One region of the Paenibacillus sp. fava2 genome, then DNA from elsewhere that is predicted to be linked to it. Evidence: riboswitches for the same ligand, from Rfam matches in the RefSeq annotation. Region 1 holds a riboswitch; each other region holds the start of a gene.
What was found. Region 1 has a riboswitch for cobalamin ahead of AC4G46_RS09255 (energy-coupling factor ABC transporter permease). Riboswitches for the same ligand answer to the same signal wherever they lie in the genome.

Region 1 (2,268 bases):
CTCTCAGCAGTCCTATGGTGTACCCGATCACTCCCGCTCCGATTGCCGCCTGCAGCGCAAACAGCATGCTCTCTGTTTCACCCGGCAGCTCCGTCAGCGGTCCGAACCAGGGCTTATAGTCCGGGGCAATCTCGGTGATTATTCCCTCCGCGGCATCATCGGCTCCGCCGAACTCCCCGTTCACAAACAGCAGCGGCAGCACCACCAGAAGGACAACCGCAAGCAGCATCAGCCCGTTTTTCCATATGCTTTTCATTACAGGCTCCCCCCTTTCGTTTGCCGCTTGAGCAGTGACAGCTCATTCGGACTGTATGACTTCAGCCAGTTCCACAGCAGCACCGTCAGCAGCCCCTCGCTTACCGCCAGCGGAATCTGGGTTATTGCAAAAATCCCGCCGAATTTCATCAATGAAGCAACCACACCACCGTCTGCCGCCGGAAAAGCAACAGCCAGCTGAAACGATGTCACCACATAGGTCATCAGATCTGCGGCCGCAGCGGCACAGAATACGGCCAGCTTTTCACGGTCGCCGGATTTCATGATCAGCCTGTACACCGCATAGCCGGCAAACGGTCCGGCCACCGCCATCGAAAAAGCATTTGCCCCGAGTGTCGTTATGCCGCCGTGCGCCAGCAATAACGCCTGGAACAGCAGCACTACCGAGCCGATCACACTCATTGGCACCGGCCCCAGCATGATTGCGCCGAGGCCTGTCCCGGTCGGGTGGGAGCTGCTGCCGGTGACGGAGGGCATTTTGAGCGCCGACAGCACAAAGGTGAATGCCCCGGACAAGCCGAGCAGCAGCTTCAGCTCCGGGTTATCCCTGGTCATTTGGTTCAGCCTGACAATGCCCAGCACAAAAAACGGGATAAACACTGCCCACCAGAAAACAGCCCAGCCTACAGGTAAAAATCCCTCCATGATGTGCATCGCTGCCGCCGTGCCCGGTTCATTCAGCAAAAAATAGACGGTAAATCCCGCGATCAGCGCTGCAAAACGCCAAATTCCGCTTTTCCCCATACCTTTTCCCCTTCCAAAATCACTGTTTTGTACAGCAGCAGACCAAAAACTCCCGCCCTTTGAGGGGCGGGAGTATATGTACGTCATCAGGTATGCAAAAGAGAGCCCTCTGCCTGCAGCAGTGCCGGACATCCTCGATTCCTGAACCTATTCGTACACCGCTCCTATCCGCGTAGAGTCGTGGTGTGCGCTTACAAGGTAGGTCTCCTGGCTCGAAATCATAACGCCCTGCCCCGTCTTCCCCGGTACTTGCCCGAGTGACATGCTGGAGCCTGGCTCTTTCTTACAGTGGCGGGACCGCTCGGGAGTTGCACCCGATTCCCTGTTACCCCTTGCTCTGGCAAGGGCACCTTGTTCGCTTGCTATTTTATCGAGTACATTATAATAATCTGCGTGCAAGCTTGTCTGTGATAAAAGTGAACCGGAAGCTTTCTTTGATTTGGCTTGTGTAAAATCGCCTTAACTAATATAATTATTAATTAATTAACATGTAACGGAGGTTCACCATGAAACTTGATCTTACCGAAGACTCTCTGCCGGTCTATGAAGCCTTATCCAGTGCAGTACGCCTGCACATGCTCCGGCTGCTTGCGGTACAGCCGATGAACGTCAAGGAGCTGGCCGGTGCAGTGAATCTCAGCAGTGCCATCATGACGATGCATGTGCGCAAGCTGGAGGCGGCCGGGCTGATTACTACCCATATGGCTCCCGGAAAGAGCGGGCTGCAGAAGATTTGCTCCCTTGCGGCCGAGCGGGCTGAGATTCTCTTCCCGGCCCCGGACAAAACAGAGCGTAAAGCCCACCGCAAGGAGATTCCTGTCGGACATTACTCCGACTTCCAGATTGAACCGACCTGCGGCCTTGCCACCACCACACAGGTGATTGGCAGCTTCGACGATCCGCGCTACTTCTGGGATATGGAGCGGATGAATGCCGGCATTCTCTGGTTCGGTAAAGGCTTTGTCGAATACAAAATTCCCAATTTCCTGTTATCCAGCCAGCAGCCGGAGGAGCTTGTGGTTACAATGGAAATCGCCTCCGAGGCACCGTCGATCAATAATAACTGGCCTTCGGACATCACCTTTACCCTGAACGGCACTGTGCTCGGCTTCTGGACGAGTCCAGGCGACTACGGGGACAGCCGCGGCAAGTATACCCCCTCCTGGTGGCCTGCGCTTACCAACCAGTACGGGCTGCTGAAGCAGCTGCGCATAACGCCGAAGGGAACCTTTATGGACGGCCTCAAGC
Region 2 (2,268 bases), 1.1 Mb from region 1:
AGTTTAGGCCAACTATATTGGGTTGGAACAGCCGATGTGGTTAGAGTGGTCTGTGTAAAAGTAAAAGGTAGTCTGCAAGGACAGGTTAGCTCACGTGGCAGGTAGTTTGAGTTAGAGTAGCTTAAGTGCTTGGGCAGACTTCATGCTTTGTGTAGTCCTTATGGCTAGTGGTTGTCTGGTCTAGGTAGGAGCAGAAGGTAGTCTGCGCAGATAAGGTGGTTGCCAATTAAGAGCAGTCCGCATATACACCGCCCCTTCTGACACAAGCGGCTGGTTGAAGCAAGCTCTGTGCAGCTTTATTCCGCCGCTAATAGCTGACATGGGATGGAATGAGATTGTAACAGCTTTTCTATGGACATAGAGGGAAATAGTAGATATGATTATGAATATTAAAATTTAATAAGCTATTGAAAAGGGTGCGCGTTCTTGTGTTTCATAGAACCGCTTAATAGGGAAGGCCGGTGCAAGTCCGGCGCGGTCCCGCCACTGTAAATGCAGAGCGACTCCTGCGGATGCGCCACTGTCCGGCTGTTTATGCTGACGGGAAGGCAAAGGGGAAGCGATGAGGCATAAGCCAGGAGACCTGCCTTTTTTCATGGACGTTTCACTTCTTCGTGGGGTAAGAATGCGGAACACATGCAGATGAACTGCGGCTTAGAGCAGATGCGCGCCTTGCAGAAGGTACGCCTGCTGATGGCCGGCCTGTGAGCAGCAAGCTCAGCTTACAAGCTGTCCAGCCGTTAATTTGTATTCTTCCCGGCCGCCCTTAACAGGGCGGTTTTTATGTTGGGCAAGTGAGGCTGCGGGGGAATCCCAGTCCGTGCTGCTAACTGCACTATTTGTACGATCATTCTATTAACAGAAAAGGGGTTAACAATGAAGAAGAAATTCTCTGCCAGGTATTGGCGGCTTGGCCTGGCTTTATTGCTGGTTATCTCGATTATTGGAGGCGCTGTTGTTCCCTCCGGACAAAGCTATGCAGCCGCTGATTCAGCGGTGCAAAGTGCTGAACGTGTAACAGATGCTGTGTATGCAGCAGACGCTTCCTCCTCGGAACTGCCGGTTACTCTGGAGGCAGTAGCGCAAAATGGACAAGTTACTGTAAAAGAGGCCACCTATAAAACTGCCGAATATATTTTGGGCAGCGGTGTGACATCGGAATGGCAGGCCATCGGGCTGGCCCAGGCCGGCTATACCGTACCTGACAGCTATGTGCAGGCACTTGAACAAAAGGTGAAGGCTGCCGGCGGAAGCTTTTCCAGTGTAACGGATTATGCCCGGATCGTGCTCGCAGTAAAGGCTGCCGGCGCTGATCCGGAGAATTATGCCGGTACCGGCACCACTGCAGGCTACAATCTGATTGAGAAAATTTATAACAATACCAGAATCAGCGGGCAGACCCTGAATGCCCCGGTATATGCGCTGCTCGCACTGGATTCCGGTAATTATACCATTCCGGGCGATGCGAAATGGACCAAATCTGCGCTGCTCGGCGAGATTTTGTCCAAGCAGAATGCGGATGGCGGTTTTACCCTGTCCTCAGGTGCAAGCGACCCGGATATGACAGCAATGGCTTTGACGGCGCTGGCTGCACACCGGAATGAACCGGGCGTAGCGACAGCCGGACAGAAGGCGGTAGCCTGGTTATCCGCTGCGCAGGACAGCAAAGGCGGATACGGCGACAACAGTGAAAGTGCTGCCCAGGTTATTATTGGTTTGACCTCCTTTGGCATAGATCCGTCAGGAGCTGAGTTTACCAAAGCAGAAGGAGATCTGACCGGAAGACTGCTGAGCTTCTTTACAGCCGGCGGAGGTTTTGCCCATAACGAAGGCGGGAAGGTCAATGCGTATGCTACCGAACAAGGTCTGCAGGCGCTGGTTGCCTATAATCTGTTCAGCGGCGGAAGCAACGGGAAGCTGTATGATTTTACTAAACCGGCAGCGCAGAATCCGCTTGTATATGTACCGCTTGTAATTGAAGGACCTCAGGGTACGCTGGGCCAAGGGAATGCCTATGCAGGCAATGCCCTCGAAGCGCTGGAGAAGGTTGCTGCCCAGAACGGGCTGGCGCTTACGAATCCGTCCGGCAATTATGTTACGGCCATCGGCAATGTAGCTGCGGGAATGTTCGGCGGCTGGGATGGCTGGAGCTATGCTGTCGTCCGCGGAGGACAGTGGCTGTATCCGGATGTAGGCATGAAGGATTTCAGCCTCAAGAGCTCTGACCGGATTGTCGTCTATTACGGGGGTGCTGATACCCAGCTTGTT
Region 3 (2,268 bases), 1.7 Mb from region 1:
AGCTTCTGCTCGACCGACTGCAGCTTGCTGCGGCTTGTGGAAGGCTTGTCACGGCGGTCATCAATCTTGAGTGAAGTGGATACACGCTGTGCCCCGGCATTGAACGGAGACTCGTGCAGCGCCTCTACAGCCGCCAGAATTCTGGATACCGGACCCTCGATAATCGTTCCCATGGAGGTCAGCTCAAAGGTAATTCCCTCCACCGTCTGCAGCACGCGCTGCATGTCAGCCACATAGCTGCTCAGACTGGTACTGCCTGTGCCGATCGGAATGACTGTAACTTCACCAATTGCCATCGTTAGATCCCTCCTGACAAAAATTTGTGGCCTTTAATCACCTTCATTGTAGCAACTCCACAGTTCTGCCACAAATTTAGCCACAAAAAATTCATCATTCTCCCTCTACATAAACCCTATACCACCGCTAAGCCGGTCTCTGTAAATCTAGTGTCAGAATCACTAGATTTATGGAGTCTTTGTGGCAGCTTTTCGGACAATTTATGAATCCTGCCGGCCTCCATTTAGCATCAGGCTGTGGATTACCTGTGGACTAGTTGTGGATCACCTGTGAGTAAGCGGGCTGAAGCCGCTCCCCGCGCGGCTTTGTAAATAATGGTTTACAAACACAATATATTGGGGTATTTTTATATTCATCAACCAAATATAGTGGAAGCAGGTGCTTTACTCTTGATAAGAGAGTACAAGCTTAATAGGGAAGCGCGGTGCAAATCCGCTGCGGTCCCGCCACTGTAACCGGATTGCCCGCCGGGAGAACACTTCCTGTCAGGCGCACCCACGGCATAGGCCACTGGAGGGCGGACAAGCCCCCGGGAAGGAGCCGCTGGATGAACCGGGAGCCAGGAGACCTGCCTGTTTCCGGGCACCATTATTGACCCCTGCGAGGAACAGGAGAGGTGTCCGTATGCGGCCTGCAGCAGCAGAATCAGCCTACCCGGATGACCGGGACATCAGGCTGCCGATACCTGAGGACGATAGTCCCTATTGCCTTCAGGTATCGGCTTCTGCAAAGGATAAGAAGGCAGATCATGCCCCTTCTCCTGACACCCAGACCTCTGGCAAATATCCGCTTATACGGGTATTTAGAACGCATCCGGGCATTTTCCGCCTCCAAGGCGGGAGGTGCCTTTTTACTGGGCTCAGACAGACTACATATTGAGGATTAAATAGATTTAACGGACCACTATACCGAGAGGAGAGAGTTACATATGACGCTGCTGGAGAAACGGCACAATAGCGGACAAGCTGCACAGGAGGTTCTTCTGAATGAATTGATACATTTAGGCCGGGACATTATCGACAGCGCCGATCTGGATCTGCTGCGTGAGAATGCGAACCTGAACGGAGAAAGCTTTTCCGGAAAAATGAGTAAATTCGGCAGTGAATATTCCAAATGGTATGCCCGCAATTTCACCATGCCGCCGCAGCTCGTACAGGCAACGCTCGATAACGTCGTTTATGTCCATGACCTGGACCAATACGCTATCGGAACAACCAACTGCATCTTCATTCCGTTCGAGCGCCTGCTGCGCGAAGGCTTCAACACCGGCAACGGCAGCGTCCGCCCTCCTAACTCGATTATGACGGCAATGTCGCTGGTGGCGATAATCTTCCAGTCCCAGCAGAATGCCCAGTACGGCGGCGTATCCGCCAACAAAATTGACTTTGACCTTGCGCCATATGTGACCAAATCCTTCGCCAAGCTGTTCCGCAAGGGTCTTGGCTACTTTGAGGAAGGCGAGGCAAGCGAAATCGCCGGAGAGATCACGATGAGCCGCAGCGATCTGGCTGAGCAGTATCCGCGCTCCTTCCGCTTCGCACAGAAAGAGACCGAGATCGAAACGCTGCAGGCTGCAGAGAGTATGATCCACAACCTGAATACGATGTCCAGCCGCTCGGGCGGACAGATTCCTTTTACCAGCATCAACTACGGCACCTGCACTTCACCGGAAGGCCAACTGGTTATCAGCTCCCTGCTGACCGCAACGATGAACGGCCTGGGCAGCGGTGAAACGCCGGTGTTCCCGATCCAGATATTCAAATGCAAGCAGGGCGTTAACCAGCAGCAGGGTGACCCGAACTACGAGCTGTTCCTGAAGGCGGCTGAATGCTCGGCCCGCAGACTGTATCCGAACTTCGCCAACCTGGATGCGCCGCTCAATCTGCAGTACTATGATCCGGCTGATCCGGATACAGAATTCGCAACCATGGGCTGCCGCACGCGTGTGCTCGGCGACCGTTTTGGACGTAA

Region 2: another riboswitch for cobalamin. It lies ahead of AC4G46_RS04815 (S-layer homology domain-containing protein); the one in region 1 lies ahead of AC4G46_RS09255 (energy-coupling factor ABC transporter permease).
Region 3: another riboswitch for cobalamin. It lies ahead of AC4G46_RS02115 (anaerobic ribonucleoside triphosphate reductase); the one in region 1 lies ahead of AC4G46_RS09255 (energy-coupling factor ABC transporter permease).

Annotation. Positions count from the first base shown of each region.
Region 1 covers NZ_CM177755.1:2,220,538-2,222,805, reverse strand. The annotation lists gene AC4G46_RS09260 (energy-coupling factor ABC transporter substrate-binding protein) at 1-256, opposite strand, end outside; gene AC4G46_RS09255 (energy-coupling factor ABC transporter permease) at 256-1,020, opposite strand; cobalamin riboswitch at 1,201-1,389, opposite strand; gene AC4G46_RS09250 (ArsR/SmtB family transcription factor) at 1,527-2,268, shown strand, end outside.
Region 2 covers NZ_CM177755.1:1,101,710-1,103,977, forward strand. The annotation lists cobalamin riboswitch at 398-605, shown strand; gene AC4G46_RS04815 (S-layer homology domain-containing protein) at 877-2,268, shown strand, end outside.
Region 3 covers NZ_CM177755.1:477,525-479,792, reverse strand. The annotation lists gene AC4G46_RS02120 (MTH1187 family thiamine-binding protein) at 1-296, opposite strand, end outside; cobalamin riboswitch at 657-887, shown strand; gene AC4G46_RS02115 (anaerobic ribonucleoside triphosphate reductase) at 1,226-2,268, shown strand, end outside.